DNA from 4 places in the Peribacillus sp. YIM B13482 genome. Region 1 is predicted to be linked to each of the others. Evidence: riboswitches for the same ligand, from Rfam matches in the RefSeq annotation. Region 1 holds a riboswitch; each other region holds the start of a gene.
The links. A riboswitch is a leader RNA that binds a small molecule or an ion and turns the genes downstream of it on or off. The one in region 1 is predicted to bind cobalamin.
Positions count from the first base shown of each region.

Region 2: linked by a shared signal. The riboswitch ahead of ACFX4L_RS06235 (ABC transporter substrate-binding protein) and the one ahead of ACFX4L_RS17315 ((2Fe-2S) ferredoxin domain-containing protein) in region 1 are both predicted to bind cobalamin.
Region 3: linked by a shared signal. The riboswitch ahead of metE (5-methyltetrahydropteroyltriglutamate--homocysteine S-methyltransferase) and the one ahead of ACFX4L_RS17315 ((2Fe-2S) ferredoxin domain-containing protein) in region 1 are both predicted to bind cobalamin.
Region 4: linked by a shared signal. The riboswitch ahead of ACFX4L_RS13170 (ribonucleoside-diphosphate reductase subunit alpha) and the one ahead of ACFX4L_RS17315 ((2Fe-2S) ferredoxin domain-containing protein) in region 1 are both predicted to bind cobalamin.

Region 1 is NZ_JBHZPF010000038.1:34,088-39,188, forward strand. It holds gene ACFX4L_RS17305 (sirohydrochlorin chelatase) at 1-682, opposite strand, end outside; gene cobJ (precorrin-3B C(17)-methyltransferase) at 701-2,356, opposite strand; gene ACFX4L_RS17315 ((2Fe-2S) ferredoxin domain-containing protein) at 2,371-2,739, opposite strand; cobalamin riboswitch at 2,891-3,080, opposite strand; cobalamin riboswitch at 3,283-3,480, shown strand; gene ACFX4L_RS17320 (energy-coupling factor ABC transporter permease) at 3,660-4,403, shown strand; gene ACFX4L_RS17325 (energy-coupling factor ABC transporter substrate-binding protein) at 4,405-4,716, shown strand; gene cbiQ (cobalt ECF transporter T component CbiQ) at 4,757-5,101, shown strand, end outside.
Region 2 is NZ_JBHZPF010000007.1:88,568-93,668, reverse strand. It holds gene ACFX4L_RS06250 (hypothetical protein) at 54-284, opposite strand; tRNA gene ACFX4L_RS06245 (tRNA-Arg) at 460-533, opposite strand; gene ACFX4L_RS06240 (polysaccharide deacetylase family protein) at 722-1,624, shown strand; cobalamin riboswitch at 1,711-1,885, shown strand; gene ACFX4L_RS06235 (ABC transporter substrate-binding protein) at 2,048-3,013, shown strand; gene ACFX4L_RS06230 (FecCD family ABC transporter permease) at 2,976-4,031, shown strand; gene ACFX4L_RS06225 (heme ABC transporter ATP-binding protein) at 4,038-5,101, shown strand, end outside.
Region 3 is NZ_JBHZPF010000047.1:34,939-40,039, forward strand. It holds gene ACFX4L_RS19340 (acyl-CoA thioesterase) at 1-182, opposite strand, end outside; gene metE (5-methyltetrahydropteroyltriglutamate--homocysteine S-methyltransferase) at 175-2,484, opposite strand; cobalamin riboswitch at 2,630-2,821, opposite strand; gene ACFX4L_RS19350 (potassium channel family protein) at 3,081-3,497, shown strand; gene bcp (thioredoxin-dependent thiol peroxidase) at 3,560-4,030, shown strand; gene ACFX4L_RS19360 (aminopeptidase) at 4,042-5,101, shown strand, end outside.
Region 4 is NZ_JBHZPF010000024.1:4,388-9,488, reverse strand. It holds gene ACFX4L_RS13185 (SulP family inorganic anion transporter) at 1-1,124, shown strand, start outside; gene ACFX4L_RS13180 (hypothetical protein) at 1,210-1,356, shown strand; gene ACFX4L_RS13175 (manganese-dependent inorganic pyrophosphatase) at 1,455-2,384, opposite strand; cobalamin riboswitch at 2,678-2,859, shown strand; gene ACFX4L_RS13170 (ribonucleoside-diphosphate reductase subunit alpha) at 2,999-5,101, shown strand, end outside.

The DNA.
Region 1 (5,101 bases):
TCGCCAAAATAAATTCTCGATCACGATATTGCTCTTGATAGCCTTTCAGCATATCTTCCATTCTTTCCATTAGCACACCCGTGAAAAGGAAATATGGCAGCATCACTATTTTTTTTGCCCCTAAGCGGATGCATCGATCAATGCCTTCATCCACGTGCGGTTCCGTTACACCCATGAAGGCACTTTCGACCCATTTCACGTTTAATTTTTCCCATAATAATCGTGAAATTTTATATATATCACTATTTGCATCAGCGTCACTGCCACCTCGGCCGATTAGCAAAATTGCTGTCTCAGGCTGTTTTGAGGATGTATCGAAACCAACTTCCTCAAGACGATCTGTCAGGATCGTCAATACATCATGGTGGACCCCGATCGTTTGACCATATGTGAATTTCACTTCTGGATACTTGGTTTTCCCATCCTCTATTTCAGCCGGGATATGTAATTTCGAATGTCCTGCATGCAACAAAATGATTGGTATGACGATAACTTCCGTAGCCCCTCGTTTTACACAATTATCAATGCCTTTAGATATATTCGGTGCCGCAAACTCCAAGAAGCACGTTTCTACCAAAAAGCCGTCATCCATTGCCGGAATCATATTTTTAATAAAATGAAGGACTTCTTCGTTTCCTGAAGCCAAGCGGCTTCCATGTCCTACGAACAAAACTGCTTTCATTTACTTTCCCCCTCTTGATTAGTCTTCACAAGGCGCAGGCTCTATGTTTATTTTGGGAGCAATGTCCTGATAAGAAAAACTCTGTATCTTTTTTGCACGTTTGAAGTATTTAAAAAGCCGCTCATTTGGATGGGCATTTTGCGTATACTCCCCGACAATGTCCGTAATCAGTTCAACAAGCTGTTCCGGTTCAATGCCTTCTGCAACCAGCTGACCTGGATGGGCTGTTCTTCCAACCGGTTTAGCTCCAAGAAATAAGTCGAACTTCCCTTTTCGGAAGACAATCCCGATATCATCCATCACAGCACTATAACAAGCCATTCCACACCCATTAAAACCGATGTTCAGTTCCTTAGGCATTTTCATTCCGCCGAGCACCCGGTGTATTTCATCCGCAAAAGGAATGGATTCCGCTTTTTCCCCATCACAGAAATCACAGGCTTTTAATGTCAGTACATCTCCAATCGGCGATAACAGAAAGTTTGCTGATTGCAATTTCCCCGTAATGACTTCCGGATCCGTTGTCGGAATCTTTAATACGATCTTATGGTTTGGCGTGTATTCCATCGATCCCTTTTCCCCGACAACTTCCGCAAGTGTCATCATTTGTTTGGGAGTGAATTGTTTATTCGCCACACCTGGACTGACCGCAAGTTCGAATACCGACTCCATTTTTTGCTGAACAAACGGCTTAATGGGTTGCTGAACGGTTTGGCCCTTAACTATAGACAGGGCTTCCATCGCCATTTCAAAAGATGTCGCCTTCTTTTCTGGTGCTTTTGTAAGTAATCCAACCCCTCCATCAGGCTCAGCGTAGGCTTCTTGCATGGAATCGGCTTCTTGATCTAATGCCCACGGTTCTGCTTCTTTTTGCAGACGCTGATGCGGCTTCAATGTTTGCTTTTCCGAATTCAATGTATATTTCCTCTGATAACCTCTTGGTGTGATGATTTTGTCATCATATAAAAAGGTAGATGAATTACCAATAATGACGGTGGTCAACATTCCAATATCGTGATTCAACATATCTTTCAAATTGGTTATGACAATATCCTGCCGATCGCGATAAGCACTTTTCACCAACCCGACAGGTGTATCCGGTGAACGGTAGCGAAGGAGAATTTTTTGTGTTTCTACAATTTGCCTAGTCCGCCTTCCGCTACGCGGGTTATAAAGTGCAATGACAAAGTCAGCCATTGCAGCAGCTTCCACCCTTTTAGCGATAAGTTCCCAAGGCGTTAAATGATCACTGAGGCTGATGGTACACGAATCGTGCATGACAGGTGCCCCAAGTAAAGACGCACAAGAGTTGATTGCAGAAATACCAGGGATGACTTCAATGCCCACTCCAGTATCTTCTTTCCACCCTTTTTCAATCAATACTTCATAAACCAGCCCTGCCATCCCGTAAACTCCGGCATCACCACTGGAAATTACAGCCACTTTCTTTCCCAGCTCCGCTTGTTTCACTGCTTCCTGAGCACGTGATACTTCTTCAGTCATTCCCGTACTAATAATCGTTTGATCTGTAAGCAGTCCCTGAATGAGTTCAACATAAGTTTTATAACCAATGATGTAGTCACTTTCTTGAAGGGCTTCGACAGCACGTTTGGTAATGTGTTCAAAATTCCCTGGCCCAAAGCCCACGACGAATAATTTACCGTTAGTACTCATTAAGACATCTCCTTTTACGATTTGTTCTTTGAAATACCCGTATGAGCAGGAAAATCTGGATTAGGGGTCATTTCCCCATCACTGAATTGGTAGATCATCTGTGGCACAAACTCCCCATCATCGATATTACTTACAATCTTCCGACCGTAATCTGGGGTATCCACCCGATACCATCTCCCTTGGGGATACTCAATTACAACGCAGGCGTCCTTACATCTTCCGTTACAGCGTGTCCTGGTTGTATGAACTTTCATATCCAGTCCCTTTGAAGTAATTTCATCGCGAATCGCTTGGGTTACTTCTTCCCCGCCTTTTTTCATGCAACTGCTTCCATTGCAAATCAACAGATGCGTATTAGTACCCTGCAAGTTCCAAGTAGTCATCTTCTTCCTCCTGAGTTCAGGGAAAAGGCAAAATAAAAAACCTTAACATAAGAGTTAAGGTTTTAAAAAAACTATATGAATGAGGAGCCTTCGGCAAATATGCTGAATCTCCCAAAATCGTCATAGTCCTTCTACCTTTCCCTCCGAAAAGTATCATACAATTTCAAAAGCAGGTTTCCTGGCTTACGCTTCATTTTACTTTGTCCCTTCCCGGCATTAAGCCAGTGGTCATCGACAATTTCATCAGCGTTTACAGTAGCGGGGGCTGCATCGGATTTTCACCGTTTTCCCTATTATCCCTTGATAATTCACACAAGAGCACTTTTAAAATGAAATATTTGGTTTTATTATACATTTCTAGCTAACTTTATCTATCATATAACAACTTTAGCAAAATTCAAAGTTTATTCCGACTGTTTAGAAAAGTTTAATAGGGTAAATCCAGCTCCATGCCTCGCTTCTCTGCGTTATTAGTCTTTTAAAAAAAAAGAGAGTGTAGCTGGAATTATTTCTTTATGATAAACTATACGAGATTTTTCAAAATAATTACATAAGTTTTATGGTGTTGAATTTTCTCGGAAATTCAGCTTAAAAGGGAAGCCGGTGAAAATCCGGAGCGGTCCCGCCACTGTAAAGGGAAGTCCTATTGCCTTAAGGTTAATCCACTGTCAAATGAGATGGGAAGGATGTAATGGGATGATGAACCAAAGCCAGGAGACCTGCCATGAAGCGTGAAACTGTTTCAGCCTACGAGGATGGGTGTGCGGATCAGGCAGAATAGCCCGTGGTTGGTTTATGCTGAGGAATTCCTGTTCATTACGCACTTCTTTCTTTTTTAGAGAAGTGCTTTTTATGTTGGGCGCCGCTTTTCTTCTAAAAGCCTTGATCAGAAAAAATTAAAAGTGTTGAAAGGAGAAAGAATGAAAAAAGACAATTGGAAAATTCTTTATTTTGTCATTTTATTGCTTCTTGTACCAAAACGTGCTATGGCCATGCATATTATGGAGGGATTTTTACCGATTGAATGGGCCATATTCTGGTGGGCCATTATCCTTCCATTTTTAATCTTGGGTTACCGGTCGATTAGGTCCAAAGTAAAGGAAAACCCAGAAACAAAAATGATACTCGGCCTATCGGGAGCATTTGTATTCATATTATCGGCCCTGAAGATTCCTTCCGTTACGGGAAGTTCTTCACACCCTACAGGAGTTGGTTTGGGTTCCATATTATTCGGACCATTGGCCATGAGTGTCGTGGGTTCCATCGTACTGTTATTTCAAGCTGTATTACTGGCTCACGGAGGGTTGACGACATTAGGGGCCAATGCATTTTCCATGGCAGTATGCGGACCGTTCATTTCTTACTTTGTCTTCAAGGGCGCGACTAAATTGGGGTGGTCTTTTTCTCTTGCCGTTTTCTTGGCAGCTGCTTTTGGAGATTTAGGAACCTATGTGGTAACTTCCGTTCAACTTGCTCTTGCTTTTCCATCCGAGGTAGGGGGATTCATGGCCTCATTCACTAAGTTTGCAGGGATTTTTGCCCTGACCCAAATTCCCTTGGCAATCAGCGAGGGATTATTGACAGTCGTTGTGATGAATTTCTTAAAAAAATACAATCTAGGCGAATTGAAATTGCTGCGAGTTTTATCTAAGGAGGCCCGTTAATATGAAAAAAAGTTTACTGCTGCTTTTCCTGGTCGTCATTCTTGCTACCATACCGTTAATCACCCAACAAGGAACGGAATTTGGCGGTGCCGACGGCGAAGCTGAAGAAGCCATCACAAATATCCATCCGGAATATAAGCCATGGTTCAACAGTATTTGGGAGCCACCAGGTGCAGAAACAGAAAGCTTATTATTTGCGCTGCAAGCTGCAATCGGAGCTGGTTTCATTGGATATTTCATTGGCGTAATGAGACAAAGGAATAAGCAAGCCAAACAAGCCATGCCCGAAGAATCCAAGCATGTTACTCATTGATAAATATGCCTATTTCAATGGGCTAAAGGATGAACATCCGTTGGAAAAAATGATTTTTGCACTCTCCCTTTTGCTTTTTTCCTTAACTGTAAGGGATATGGCCGTTTCGCTCATCACTTTTACGGTGATGAGTGCTTTAATCATTTTTGCGGCAAGAATCCCACTTTCTTATTATCTGAAATTACTCTTACTACCGGGGTTCTTTATATTATCAGGTACAATTACCATCCTTTTTTCTTTTACAAGCAAACCCACTTCAATATCCAATATATGGTGGTCCTGGAAAGCCGGAAACTGGCAAATATTCATCAGCGATGACAGCATTGGTACAGTGATCAATTTGATCACTGTCGTATTTGGCAGTATAAGCTGTTTATATTTCTTA
Region 2 (5,101 bases), on a different contig from region 1:
TCATGCTTGGCTCCATCGTGCAGGTTACATGGACCCAAAAGCGACTAGTTTTTTCATTTCATAAAAGACGGATGATAAACAGATAAGTATTCCGTTAGGTACCTAATGTGCCGTACATATTCGCCCAATGTTCGCTGTCGGACACCTTCAGCAACTTTTGCACGGAGAAAAATATCTAAGGCTTCTTGCAGTGTGTATTCAATTGTGAAACTTTCCGTAGTCTTACTGGTCAATTTCCGTTCCTTTAACGCTGTTCCACGCTGTTTAATAACGTGTTTTTTCATAAAAAAAGCACCTCCAGACATAGAAAGATAATAGTGAAATGGAATATCACTGTTTCCTACGTACAGAAGTGCTTTTATCCTACATACAATTTACGGCTTTTACGGTCATGCCAACAGAAAAAAACCCTGCTACAACACGGAGAAACCGCATTATAACAGGGCTTATAAACTTTAGCGTCCCAGATAGGAATCGAACCTACGACCTACAGCTTAGGAGGCTGTCGCTCTATCCTGCTGAGCTACTGGGACATATAAAAAAGTCGACGACTTATTTATTATATTTCTTATAGGCAAACTTTTCAAGTTAATAGCAATAATAATTATGAAAAAAAACATCTAGACGCTTAGGGGGCACTCAGCTCTCCTGTTTCCTTACTCTTCATTAAATGGAATACTTTATTATTTCCTGGTTTTCTGGTACTATAATGCTAGAAAAAATTAGGAGAATGATAGTGGGGAATTATAGAGTTTTATGGATGGTGACGCTGCTGGGGATTTTAATTTTACCGGCATGCTCACAAGGGATTTTAGAGGGTATAGGCACAAAGACGGCTGCGCCGATCACGGAAGATAACATTGAAGTGGCTGCAGCAGCGGAGAATGACACTGGGCAGGATTCGGAGGACGAATTATATACTGAACGAATCGATACGAGAGACTGGATAACGGCCGAGTCCGCGGTACAGCTTCCAATATTGATGTATCATAGCATTTCTGAAGGCAATGGCCTTCGGGTACCAAAAGAGGAATTCCGATTACAAATGACTTGGCTTCGGGAAAATGGTTACTATACATTATCCCCTGAAGAAGCATTTCTCGTTTTAACCGAAAATCGGATGCCGAGTGAAAAGTGTGTCTGGCTTACTTTTGATGATGGCTATACAGATAACTACACGGACGCTTTCCATATACTAAAAGAATATGATATGAAAGCGACTGTCTTCATGATCGGGAAGTCCATCGATAAAGGTCATCACCTGACTGAAAATCAAATGATGGAGATGAGCGGGAATGGGATTTCGATCGAAAGCCATACTATCAACCATTTGGAGCTGAACCGAATGACGGCAGAGCAGCAAGAAGCGGAAATGGTCCAGTCAAAGGATCTGTTCGATCGTATCCTGCAACAGGACACGACAGTGCTTTCCTATCCAGTTGGTCGTTATAATGAAGAGAGTCTCAGGCTTTCAGAAGAAGCTGGATACAAGATGGCAGTCACTACTGAACCTGGAGGAGCTTCAAGGGACCAAGGGATGTATGCCTTGCATCGAGTTCGGATTTCACCTGGATTATCAGTCGATGGGTTCGCGTCGCTGATAGAAAATGCTTCAAATCATTGAAAATGGACGGTGCATTTCAAACTTGTTCAGAAAAATCATATAATAATCGATTCTTACATGGTGTATAATGAAGGCAGTGAAAATTATATACATATGAACGATTTGGTGTCTTAATGACTTAAAAGGGAAGTTGGTGAAATGCCAGCGCGGTCCCGCCACTGTATTTGGGAGCTGACGGCTGTGTACCACTGTATGGGATATGGGAAGGTGCCGTTGACGATGACCATGAGCCAGGAGACCTGCCAAGATTCGTACACCTGTAACCTACGCGGATGGGAAGGTGTGTGGCAGACCCTAAGAGTCCGTAATGATATTGTTGCCATACAAGCATCTTCCGTTTAACGGGAGGTGCTTTTTGTTTTGGGTGCATCTTCCGAGATTATTAGGTGAAGAAATTAAATGAAAAGATTGTGGGGAATGAAAATGAAGAAGATTTTTGGTTTGATATTGTTGATGTTGCTTACTGCAGGCATGATGGTTGGCTGCAGTGGCGCTACTGATGAAGGAAAAGAAAAGCAGCAAACGAATCATGCTCAACACGACGCTTTCCCGATTACGATTAAAGATGCAACGGGCGAAAAAGTAACGATAGAACAAAAACCGAAGAAAATCGTTACGTTGATACCAAGTAATACAGAAGTGGTATTTGCACTTGGTTTAGGTAAAAAGGTCGTTGGTGTATCCGACAATGATAATTACCCGGAAGAAACGAAAAAAATTAAAAAAGTTGGCGGAATGGAAATGAACACGGAGCTGATTGTCTCCATGAAGCCCGACCTTGTTCTTGCCCATGCATCAAGTGCCCATAATTCGAATGAGGGTTTAAAGCAGCTTAAGGATGCTGGAATAGATGTCCTTGTAGTCAATGATGCACAAAGCTTTGACCAAGTCTATGAATCTATTGAAATGATTGGAAAGGCAACGGGAGAAAATGATAAGGCAAGCGAAATCGTTACGGATATGAAAACAAAGCTCAAGGATATTCAGGAAAAAGCCAAATCCGTTAAAGAAGCGGATAGGAAGACCGTTTTAATTGAGGTTTCGCCATCACCGGATATATATACACCTGGAAAAAATACCTTCATGGATGAAATGCTTCATATTATTTCAGCGGATAATGCTGCTGCTGAATTGGACGGCTGGGCAAAAATTGATGAAGAGTCAATGATTGCTGCAAATCCGGATGTCATCATTACAACGTATGGTAATTATACAAAAGATCCAGTAAGTGAAGTGACAGGCCGAAAAGGATGGCAAGACGTAAATGCCGTTAAGAATGGCCAAGTCTTTGATGTCCCTTCTGACTTGGTGACCCGTTCCGGTCCACGCTTAATAGAGGGAGTAGAGGAACTTGCCAAATCAGTCTATCCGAACCTATTTGACAACTAAATGGACGTTTGCTTATTTAATTGCGTTGTTATTTTTGTTATTTGCAATGACGATAGGCATTTCCTTTGGTTCGGTGCCAGTTCCGATTTCCGTACTTATACAAATAATCGGCAAGGAGATTTTTCACTTGCCGATTTCTGCTGATCCGGATGTGATGCTTACGAATATCGTGATGAACATCCGCTTGCCGCGTGTGTTGCTTGCGGGTTTGGTTGGGGCATCACTTGCGATTGCGGGTGCAGCTTTTCAGGGACTGCTCCGGAACCCGCTCGCTGATCCTTACACATTAGGTATTTCTTCAGGAGCATCGGTCGGCGCCGTATTGACAATATTCTTGAATATATCACTGCCATTCATCGGTTTATATACTCTTCCGGCATTGAGCATCTTATGTTCAGTACTCACGATGTTCTGCGTACTGACTTTTGCAAAAAAAATGGATCGATCGATGAAAGTGGAAACGATCATTTTAACGGGAATCATTTTCAGCTCGTTTTTAAGTGCCTTCATTTCATTGATGATTGCGCTGACGGGTGATGAATTAAGACAAATCATCGGCTGGCTGATGGGAAGCGTCTCAATGCGCGGATGGAATTATATCGTAATCATTTTGCCGTTTTTTATTATTGGTTCGTTGACCTTGATCATGAATGCAAGCGAATTGAATGCGATGACTTTCGGGGAAGACCGGGCAAAACACTTAGGTGTGAACGTGAAGCGGCGGAAAATGTGGATCTTGATAGCCGGTTCGACATTGACAGGGGCAGCCGTTGCCGTTTCAGGGGCGATTGGCTTTGTAGGATTGGTCATTCCTCATTTTGTCCGGAAGATTTGGGGACCTGACCATAAACATTTGCTTCCGTTGTCATTGCTGGTAGGAAGCGGATTCTTAATATTGGCGGATTTTGTAGCACGAACGATCATTGCCCCATCGGAACTGCCGATCGGGGTGATCACCTCACTTATCGGGGCACCGGCATTTGCGCTGATTTTATTAAAGAGACGGAGAGAAGGGTAAAAACGGATGCTTGAAGTAAAAGGGTTAACAGGTGGATATGACAACAAAACTGTTTTGGACTCTGTCTCTTTTGATGTACATAAAGGGGAATTATTCGGGATCCTTGGTCCTAATGGCAGCGGAAAAACGACGCTTTTAAGCATGCTTAGCGGGGTGCTTAATTATAAGGACGGAAGCGTACGGTTAAGAGGCAGGGATTTGAAGGAATATTCATCAAAACAACTTGCACAGGTCATTGCCGTGCTCCCTCAACATTCCTCATTAGCTTTCTCCTATACAGTAAAAGAGACGGTCTCACTTGGGAGGTATGCCCATCAAACGGGCTGGTTCCATAGTTGGTCCGCAGAAGATGAAATGATCGTCCAACGGGTTATGGAACAAACGGGAGTAGCGGATTTTCAGGATCTTCATTTTGAACGATTGTCAGGTGGGGAGAGACAACGGGTCTTGCTGGCACAGGCCCTTGCCCAGGAACCGGAAGTCCTTTTTTTGGATGAGCCTACAAACCATTTGGATCTTTCCTATCAAAAGGACCTTCTTGATCTAATGAGAAGAATGGCAAAAGAACAGGAGTTAACCGTTATTTCAATTTTTCATGACTTGAATTTGGCTGGATTATATTGTGATCGGCTTATGTTGCTTGAAAAAGGGCAAATTCAGGTTGTTGATGTGCCGAATGAAGTGCTCCAGAAGGAACGGATTCAAGGTGTATATCATACGACGATTGAAAAACATCCACATCCCGCACTTCCGAAACCTCAAATGTTCATCGTTCCGGAGAAGCATGGCAATGACACTCTCCCATTGGAAATTGATGAATCTTATCTGACAGTGGGACCTGAGATGATTCAATTGAATTCTCCGATCCCGCTTAGAACGATGTCTTCTGGAGTGACCGGTTCGGGTACGGGCTGGCATAAATATTTCGTGAATAGGCATGTCCATCATGATTATGACTGCAGGGATCATCATGTTGAAATGGCCGGCTATTTAAGAACTCATGGATTTGAACCGCAAGAAACGGTGGGGATGATGACAGCCGTCTTTCTCGATACGGTTGCCTTCAAGTT
Region 3 (5,101 bases), on a different contig from region 1:
GAAGCGGTCACAACGGGTTTTCGACAATGGCGCATAGCTGAAATGCAGGCTATTTTATCAACAAAGGCCATTACTTTTCCGCCAAAGATGGTATTGTGATGATTTGTATCCGGTGGAAAAACAAGGTCGGTTAAAAATGTCCGTGACTGCTGTGTTGGATGGGCAATGATCTTTTCAATCATTGGCTGTTGGTTTAGCTAAAAGGTTTTCACGGACGATTTTTGCTGCTTCGACCATGTTTTTCAGGGAAGCGACGGTTTCCGGGATACCCCTTGTTTTCAGGCCGCAGTCGGGATTGATCCAAAACTGGTCTTTATCCAGTACCTTGATGCCCCGTTCAATCATATCGACCATTTCGTCCACTGCCGGCACACGCGGGCTGTGAATATCATACACACCAAGGCCAATACCTTTTTCGTATGTTCTTTCCTCGAATGCGGAAGCAAGCTCTCCGTGGCTACGGGATGTTTCGATGGAAATTACATCGGCATCAAGGGAGGAGATGACATCCATGAAACTGTTGAAGTCGCAATAGCACATATGCGTGTGAATTTGGGTTGTATCCTCGACGCTTGATGTGGATATCAAGAACGAATTAACAGCCCAGTTCAAATACTCATCGCGATCGGTTTTTTTCAATGGCAGACCTTCCCTAAGTGCAGGCTCATCAACTTGGATCATTTTGATTCCAGCCGATTCCAATGCAATGACTTCTTTTTCCAAAGCAAGTGCCAGTTGGTAGCAAACATTCTCCCTGGAAATATCATCACGGACAAATGACCAGTTCAAAATCGTGACAGGACCTGTTAGCATTCCCTTTACCGTCTTGTTCGTCAGTGATTGTGCGTATACACTTTCCCTGACTGTCATCGGTTCGATGAAATCGATGTCACCGTAGATGACTGGTGGTTTCACGCAGCGAGACCCATAGGATTGTACCCAGCCCTTTTCTAGAAAGACGAATCCGCCTAACTTATGGCCGAAGTATTCAACCATATCCGTCCGTTCGAATTCCCCGTGTACAAGAACATCCAAGCCGATTTCTTCTTGGATATCAATCCACCTGCCGATTTCTTCGTTAACGAATGTTTCATATTGCGAAGCGGTCCATTCTCCTCTTTTGAATTTCCCACGTGCTTGTTTAACTTCAAATGTCTGTGGAAAGCTGCCGATCGTAGTCGAAGGAAGAAAAGGCAATTTGAAAAATTCCTGTTGTTTTTGGTAACGTTCTTTAAATGGAAGCTGACGGCCGACGTTCCTGGTTTTAACCTTTTCGACATTGGATTGTACATTCCCATGATTCCGTGCATTTGAACTTGCTAACGTTTGAACCGTAAATTTATTAGCATCGACTTTTTCGGCGATTGCTTCAAAGCCTAGATTATTCCCTTTGACCAAGAGTATGATTTCCTCAAGTTTCTCATCAGCGAAAGCGAGAGCCTCTTTCACTTCTTTTGAAAGGGCGGTTTCATTACGAACGGTCACTGGGACATGAAGCAGGGAACAAGAGGGCTGAAGCCAGATTTGGTCTTCGGCTACCTTTTTCTTAAGAGTCTCGATCAATTGAATTTTTTTCGATAAATCAGATAGCCAAATGTTTTTTCCGTCAATCACACCTGCAGCAAGCACTTTGTCCTTCGGGAAACCGAATGCTTCAAGATTACTTAGATTCTTCCCTTTATCATGTACAAAATCAAGACCGATTCCTTGGACTTGTAATTCGATGACTTCTTGGTAATGCTCCACGGCATCAAAGTATGTTTGTAGCATGATGTTCAGGTTTGGTGCTGCTTCATTCAGTTTTTCATAGAGGTAAGTAACAGTTTGCATATCATCTTTGGAAATGGATGAAACAAGAGAAGGTTCGTCCATTTGAACCCACTTCACGCCTTCTTGCTCCAACTCTTGCAGGATTTGCGTGTATAGGGGAAGCAGGCTCAGGATGATGCCAGGGATATCTTTTTTATTGAAGCCTTTGGAAAGGGAGATGAAAGTATAAGGTCCAATCAACACGGGTTTGGTTTCAATCCCTAGCTTTTCCTTGGCCTCCCGATATGCTGCAAGTGGTTTATTTTCTGTTAAAGTCAGCTGTGACAGGCTTAATTCAGGGACAATATAGTGATAGTTCGTATTGAACCATTTCGTCATTTCGGAAGCGACTTCATCATTGTTTCCGCGGGCCATTGAATAATAAACGGAAAGGGGAACGCATCCGCCTTCATAGGCTGAATAACGTTCAGGAACAAGACCGAACATGACGGACATATCCAGCATTTGATCATATAAAGTGAAGTCGTTGGCAGGAATGATATCAATGCCTCGTTTCTTCTGTTTTTGTAAGTTGCCTAAACGGATGGCTTTTAGTTGTGCCGTAAATTCTGCTTCATCGATTTTACCGGACCAGTAAGCTTCTAATGTACGTTTCCATTCACGATCTTCCCCGATTCGCGGGTAACCCAAACTACTGCTTTTCAAAATTCCCATCCTCCTACATTCATTTGATTGAACAATAAAAAAGCATCCCTAACCGTCAAAAGAGAAAGTTAGAAATGCTTAAAATAAAGAGGCATGCAGAATGCCCCTTACAATTATAAGGTCCCTAACACCTCCCTATCTCCCGTAGGTTAAAACAGTGTTGTCGAAATAGGCAGGTCTCCTGACTTAGGGAATATCATTAGCGACGGGCCTTCCCGATCCGTTGATCAGTGGCATATTGGATGGCGCTAACATTCCCATTACAGTGGCGGGACCGTGCCGGAATTACACCGGGCTTCCCTTTTAATCCTAATGAAAATTAGGAACCTATTTCCACATATGAAATTTCACAAAACCTGCTGGGTAAACTGATTGCAGGTGGTGAATATTTATAAAATAAAAATTATTATAAATATTTAGACAACCTTAACATATCCGACTAAAAGGGTCAACATGAAAAAGATTCGGGATAAGGTCCCAAATTCCTGACAAATGCGTTTAGGATGTGTTAGTGATAAGGATAAAGTCTGTCCCTAAGAAAGAATATATTGTTTGGACAGGGAGTATGTATAGAGGGAGTGGCGTTTTGAAATGGGGCGTGGGGGATGACTTTCTACATCTTGATTGCAGGAATCATTTTTTGCATGGTGATGAGCATTCGTACCTTATTTCTTGTTGAGTCGGGAGGAAAGAAGTTTTCTCTGGAGGATATGCTGTGGCTTGGCAATTTATATGCGACGATATTAGTTGGATTTGCACTGATTTATTTATTATACGAGCTTCAGAATCATTCAGTGATTCTTGATATGGGCAATCGTTTGGACGGCAGTTTTTACGAGCAACTGAAGACTTCTTTTTATTTTAGTGCGATGACGATGTTTTCTGTAGGGTATGGGGATATAGCCCCGATAGGCGTAGGCAGGATGATTGCGACAATCCAGGCATTCATCGGCTATACGCTCCCGGCCGCGTTTGTAATTCGGACGGTGATTGATTTAGATCAGGAAAGAAGGAATAAATGAAAGTTGTATTTCTTTCGATTATTGGGTACTCTTACCATAATGAAAGAAATGGAGGGTTCAATATGACTGTTAAAATTGGAGAAAAAGCACCTGATTTTCAACTCCCAGCAAACAATGGTGAAATGGTTTCCCTATCGGATTTTACGGGGAAATACATTGTTTTATATTTTTATCCAAAAGACATGACGCCAGGATGCACGACGGAGGCCTGTGATTTCCGGGACCACAATGAGCAATTTGAGGAATTGGACGCTGTCATCATTGGTATCAGTCCAGACCCAGCGGCACGACATGAAAAATTCATCGAAAAACATGGATTGCCTTTTCTGCTGCTAGCTGACGAAAATCATGAAGCTGCTGAATCATTTGATGTGTGGCAATTGAAAAAGAACTTCGGCAAGGAGTATATGGGCATTGAACGTTCAACATTCCTGATTGATAAGGCAGGTAAGATAGTCAAAGAATGGCGTAAGGTAAAAGTAAAAGGCCACGTCGAAGAAGCTCTTGAAACTCTTCGCGACCTCAAAAAATAAGGGACAGGCAAATGAAGGATGAGCGAATAACGAAGCTTGCTGCCAGGCTGATTCATCATTCGATACAATTAAAGCCAAAAGAGAGAATCCTTATTCGGGGCCATATCAACACGAAACCATTATTGAAAGAGCTGATTGATGAAACATACAGAGTGGGTGCTTATCCATATGTAGAACTTGAAGACGATGAGATAAGCCGGCATCTATTACAAGGGAATGTGAAGGAACAACTTGACACATCATCGCAATGGGCTCTGAAGAAATATACGGATATCGATGCGGTCATCATCATCACCGGTGAAGAAAACGATGTGGAAATGACTGATGTTCTCCTCGAAAGGCACCGTCTTCAAGGGGAGGCTATGAATTCTCCAACTCTTTTTTATGTGAACAACCGACGTTGGGTCTTGCTTAATTATCCCACCAACACATCAGCGCAAAAAGCCGGCATGACTTTCGACAGGTATCAAGACTTCCTTTTGAACGTATGCACAATGGATTATGGGAAAATGGAGGCGGCATTAAAACCGTTAAAACTATTGATGGAACGGACTGACAAAGTCAGGATCGTTTCACCAGGGACAGATTTGACCTTTTCCATTAAAGGTATGCCGGCTATCATATGTGCCGGAAAAAAGAATTTACCGGACGGGGAAGTATTTACTGCACCTATAAAAGAGAGCGTCAATGGAAGGATATCCTTCAACACACCCACAACCTATGAAGGAATCACTTTTAGTGACATAGAATTAAACTTGAAAAAGGGGAAAATCAGTAAAGCCATTTCCAATCAATCTTCTAAAATGAACCGAATTCTGGATATTGATGAGGGGTCCCGTTTTATCGGGGAGTTCGCAATTGGAATCAATCCATACATATTGGAACCTATGGACGATATATTGTTTGATGAGAAAATAAGCGGGAGTCTGCACTTGGCTCTTGGACTTGCCTATGAAGAAGCTGATAATGGAAACCGTTCATCCATACATTGGGATATGGTCTTGATCCAGCGTCCCGAATATGGCGGTGGTGACATCTACTTTGACGATGTGCCGATCAGAAGGGATGGCG
Region 4 (5,101 bases), on a different contig from region 1:
TAATGAAGTTCATCCCGAAGCCGGTCATGACTGGTTTTGTGAATTCTCTAGCCATCTTGATTTTCACGGCACAGCTTACCCATTTCGTGGGCGAATCATGGATTATGTATCTCATGACAGCCATTTCATTAGCTATCATTTATCTTTTTCCGCTGATCACGAAAGTCATACCTTCACCACTTGTCGCCATCATATTCATGACAATCGTTGCAGTTACCACGGGAGCTACGGTGCGTACGGTTGGGGATATGGGGCAATTGACTGAAGCCCTTCCGATGTTCATGCTTCCAGACATCCCTTTGACCTTCGAAACTTTGGCGATCATTTTCCCTTATTCCATAGCCCTTGCGTTTGTCGGGTTGCTTGAATCATTATTGACCGCTCAAATTGTCGATGAGATGACTGACACGGACAGTAATAAAAATAAAGAAGCCAAAGGCCAAGGGATTTCGAATATCATTGCCGGATGTTTTGGCGGAATGGCAGGATGTGCGATGATCGGCCAATCCGGTATCAACATTAAATCGGGAGGAAGGGGCCGGCTTTCCACTTTTGTAGCTGGCGCATTTCTTATGGTATTAATCGTGGTATTGAATGATGTCCTTGTTAAAATACCGATGGCTGCCCTTGTCGCAGTCATGATCATGGTTTCAATCGGGACCTTTGACTGGTCTTCCCTAAAGCGGCTCACTAAAGCTCCAAAGACGGATGCAGCAGTGATGATCGTGACGGTCCTCATTGTTCTTTATACACATGACTTATCTAAAGGGGTATTTGCTGGAGTGCTCTTGAGCATGATTTTCTTCTCGGCTAAAATTTCTAAAGTGGCTGTTGAGAAAACGGAAGACATCCATGCCAAGAAAATCATATATCGTATCAGCGGACAAATATTTTTCGCTTCGGTTCAGGACTTTGTTTCTAAGTTCGATTTCAAGGAAAAAGCCGAAACGGTCATCATCGATTTTTCCCATTCTAAAATATGGGATGCTTCTGCAGTCGGTGCTGTTGATACGGTTGTCCTTAAATATCAGTTTCAAGGTACACCTGTCCAGGTGCAAGGCCTGGACGAGGAGAGTTCGTTATTGCTTGAAAAACTCGCCACCTCAGAAAGTAAAATATCTTGAAAAAGTATAATTCTGCTGAATAGAAACTTTTCAAACCGACAAAATAGATAACATGAAATATTTCCTTTTGAAAGGAGCGAAAAGCATGACATCCGATCAGGATTATACAGCAGCGAATCTGTCACCAGATTTATTGAATGAACTGAAAAGCTTTGAAAGCAAACTTGGCGAGGAAGCCAATAAAGAACTGATTGTCATCGCCTATGAAAAAGAAAAGGAAACCTTAAATTAAAAAAAAAGACTCAAACACCTTTAAATGGATGGTTGAGTCTTTTTTTGATGTACAGAAAAGGGGCCCCAAAGTATTAAATGGGCACCCCTTTTCCAATATTATTTACTGAATACGTCCGTTAAAACCGGAACGATTTGTTTTTTACGCGATACAACGCCCTCTAAGACGGCAATGTTATTGTTTAATGAAACGTCATATGCCTTTTCCACTGCATCAGCCGCTTTTCCAAGAGCCAAGGCCACAGAATCATTGGTCAAGATATCCGTTACGACGAATAGGAATAAATCCAATTCCTTCACAGCGATGACCGATTCAATGGCTGCTTCTATTTCAGCTTGCTTAGCAAGAACTTCGTTCGGATCTACAGCATTGACCTGAGCTATCTCAACTTTAGCCATTCCCATGGAGAATTCTTTTGCATCAAGAGTGATTAGCTGGGCAATCGTCTTGTCGCTCAAGTCAGCTCCCGCCTTCAACATTTCCAAGCCATATGTTTCAGCGTTTACTCCCGCAATATCAGCCAGTTCCATAGCTGCTGCAACGTCTTGCTCTGTGCATGTCGGGGATTTGAACAATAAAGAATCGGAAATTATGGCAGATAGCATAAGTCCGGCGATCGTTTTAGGGACTTCAATGCCGTTTTCTTTATAGATTTTATTTAAAATGGTTGCCGTACAGCCAACTGGCTCCGCACGGTAATATAAAGGATCGCTTGTTTCAAAGTTAGCGATACGGTGATGGTCAATAACTTCCAACACACGGACTTGGTCAATATCTTCTGCACTTTGCTGGCGTTCGTTGTGGTCGACCAGGATCACGCCATCCGCTTCCCCTGCCACTTTTTCCACAAGGCGGGGAGCTTCGAATTTGAATTGGTCCAACGCATATTGAGTTTCACCATTCACTTCACCCAGACGAACTGGTTCAGCGTTGATACCTAGTTGCTTTTTAAGATCTGCATAAGCGATTGCTGAACAGATTGTGTCTGTATCCGGGTTTTTATGTCCAAAAACTAATACTTTTTCCAAGATTTTAACCCCTTTTTCATAAATATTTTTCCGCGAATCCCCTCATCGCAATAAGGGAGACCCACCTTTACTATACACTTTATTTTAACACAAAATCCCGTAAATTCAGTGCTCGAATTACCCATTCCCCAATAAAATCTTTCATTCTCAATCCCTCTACCTTCACTTTGTCAATAGATAAGGGTTGGTTTTTCTCAAATATATTAGTTGAATTATCATCGTATATGGCTTACGATAATATAAGCAGAAATACTAGATATTGATTACACAAACAATACTAATAACTATATATAGAATATTTTATAATCAAAGGTGCCAGTGATGGCTGAAAAGGGAATCCGGTGTAAACCCGGAACTGTCCCCGCAACTGTAAATGTGACGAAATGAGAAACCACTGTATAGCTCTCTCTATACGGGAAGGACTCAAAGTAGGATGATCATGAGTCAGGAGACCTGCCTTGATTTTTTCATGTTTCTTATTCTTCGGGGATTGAGATGATGAAACGATAGTATAATGGCTATTTTTTCATGGTTCTTTTATTCTATCGTTTGATCCGCTCAATCCATTTGGGCGGTTTTTTTATTTTAGCGGAAGTTTACAAGGAGGATTATTAATGACTCAAACATATAACTCTACCATAAGCGAAAATGACACCGAAACGAATTCAATCCAGCTTGAGATGTTATCAAAGGAATTCGAAGGCCGTCTCGATATGGAAAAGTTCAAAAAGCGTTTTATAAAATGGCTTGATCGCAAAAGTGACTCAACCGATGAACAGGCATCAAAAAAACTGATTCAGCTCGCTCTTGAAAGTGTGGATATAGATGCTCCCGATTGGACGTTCGTTGCTGCAGCAGAACTATTGAATACGATGTATAGGGATGCACAGGCAAATCGAGGTTATGAAGGCATGAGTTATGGCCCATTCTATGAACTGATCACGGAACTCTCGCAACTTTCAGAAGGCCAGCGTTATCCCATTTATAAATCAGAACTGCTAGCTTCTTATACGAAAGCAGAAATTGAGGAATTGGGTTCGGTGATCGACCCGGAAAAGGATAAATTATTTTCTTACATAGGCATCTACTTATTAAACGATCGCTACCTAGCCCGCCCAAAAAAAGACAAGGTCTACGAACTGCCTCAAGAGCGCTTCATGATCATCGCGATGGAAATCATGCGAATGGAAAAAACGGAGCATCGTCTTCAACTAATAAAAGAAGCTTACTGGGCTATGTCCAACCTTTATATGACTGTTGCGACGCCTACTCTATCCAATGCAGGTAAAACGCATGGACAGTTAAGCTCTTGTTTTATCGACGCAATTGAAGATTCCATTGACGGCATCTATCTATCTAACTACGATGCTGCAAAAGTATCAAAATTCGGCGGCGGTGTAGGTCTTTACGTTGGTAAGATTCGTTCGCTTGGTTCTGATATCCGAGGTTTCTCTGGAAACAGTTCCGGCACGACTCCCTGGATCCGGCTATTCAACCAGACAGCTGTCAGTGTCGATCAATTGGGGCAACGTAAAGGTGCCATCGCGATTTACTTGGATGCCTGGCATAAAGATATTATGAGCTTTCTTGATTTGAAGACGCAAAACGGGGATGACAGATTAAAAGCCCATGATATTTTTACAGGTGTATGTATTCCTGATTTGTTCATGGAGGCTGTACGCGACAGAAAAGAATGGTATCTTTTCGATCCACACACCGTCAAGCAAACCCTTGGATTCTCACTTGAAGATCTTTATGACGAGAAGAAAGGCGAAGGAAGCTTCAGGAATCATTATGCACTTGCTGTCGAGGCCGCAGAAAACGGTACACTTCCAAACTATAGCTTTGAAAAAATCAATGCGATGGACATCATGAAAAGCATCATGATTTCTCAATTAGAAGAAGGCGTACCATATATGTTCTACCGCGATGAAGTGAACCGGAAGAATCCGAATAAACATAAAGGCATGATTTACTGTTCTAACCTTTGTACGGAGATTGCTCAAAACTTAAGCCCTTCGACGATTACGGATGAATATGAAACAGAAGATGGAGATGTCGTTGTGGTCCGTAAAAGCGGCGATTTCGTTGTCTGCAACCTATCATCCATTAACTTGCCCCGTGCGGTGAGCAGCGATGTTTTGGAGAGGTTAATTCCCATTCAGGTCCGGATGCTGGATAACGTCATTGATGTCAATAATCTTCCGGTCAAGCAAGCATCCATCTCGAACAAACGTTACCGGGCAATTGGTCTAGGAACGTTTGGATGGCATCATTTACTTGCCACTCAGAATATTTATTGGGAATCGGATGAGGCTGTTCACTATGCCGATGCTTTATACGAAAAGATCGCTTACTTAACAATCAAAGCATCCAACGAGTTGGCCAAGGAAAAAGGATCATACCCATATTTCGAAGGATCGGATTGGCATACAGGGGAATATTTCGAACTTCGTGACTATACAGATCAAAAATGGATGGATTTAAAAGCAGATGTGCAGGAGCACGGTACCCGTAATGGATATTTAATGGCTATTGCCCCCAATTCATCGACTGCTAAAATCGGTAATTCAACGGATGGAATCGATCCTTTGTATGAAATTGAATTTTACGAGGAAAAGAAAAACTTCAAATTCAAGGTGACCGCACCAGGATTGACGCCAAATACGTATGAATATTATAAAAAGACCCGCTTTAATTTGGACCAACTGGAGAGC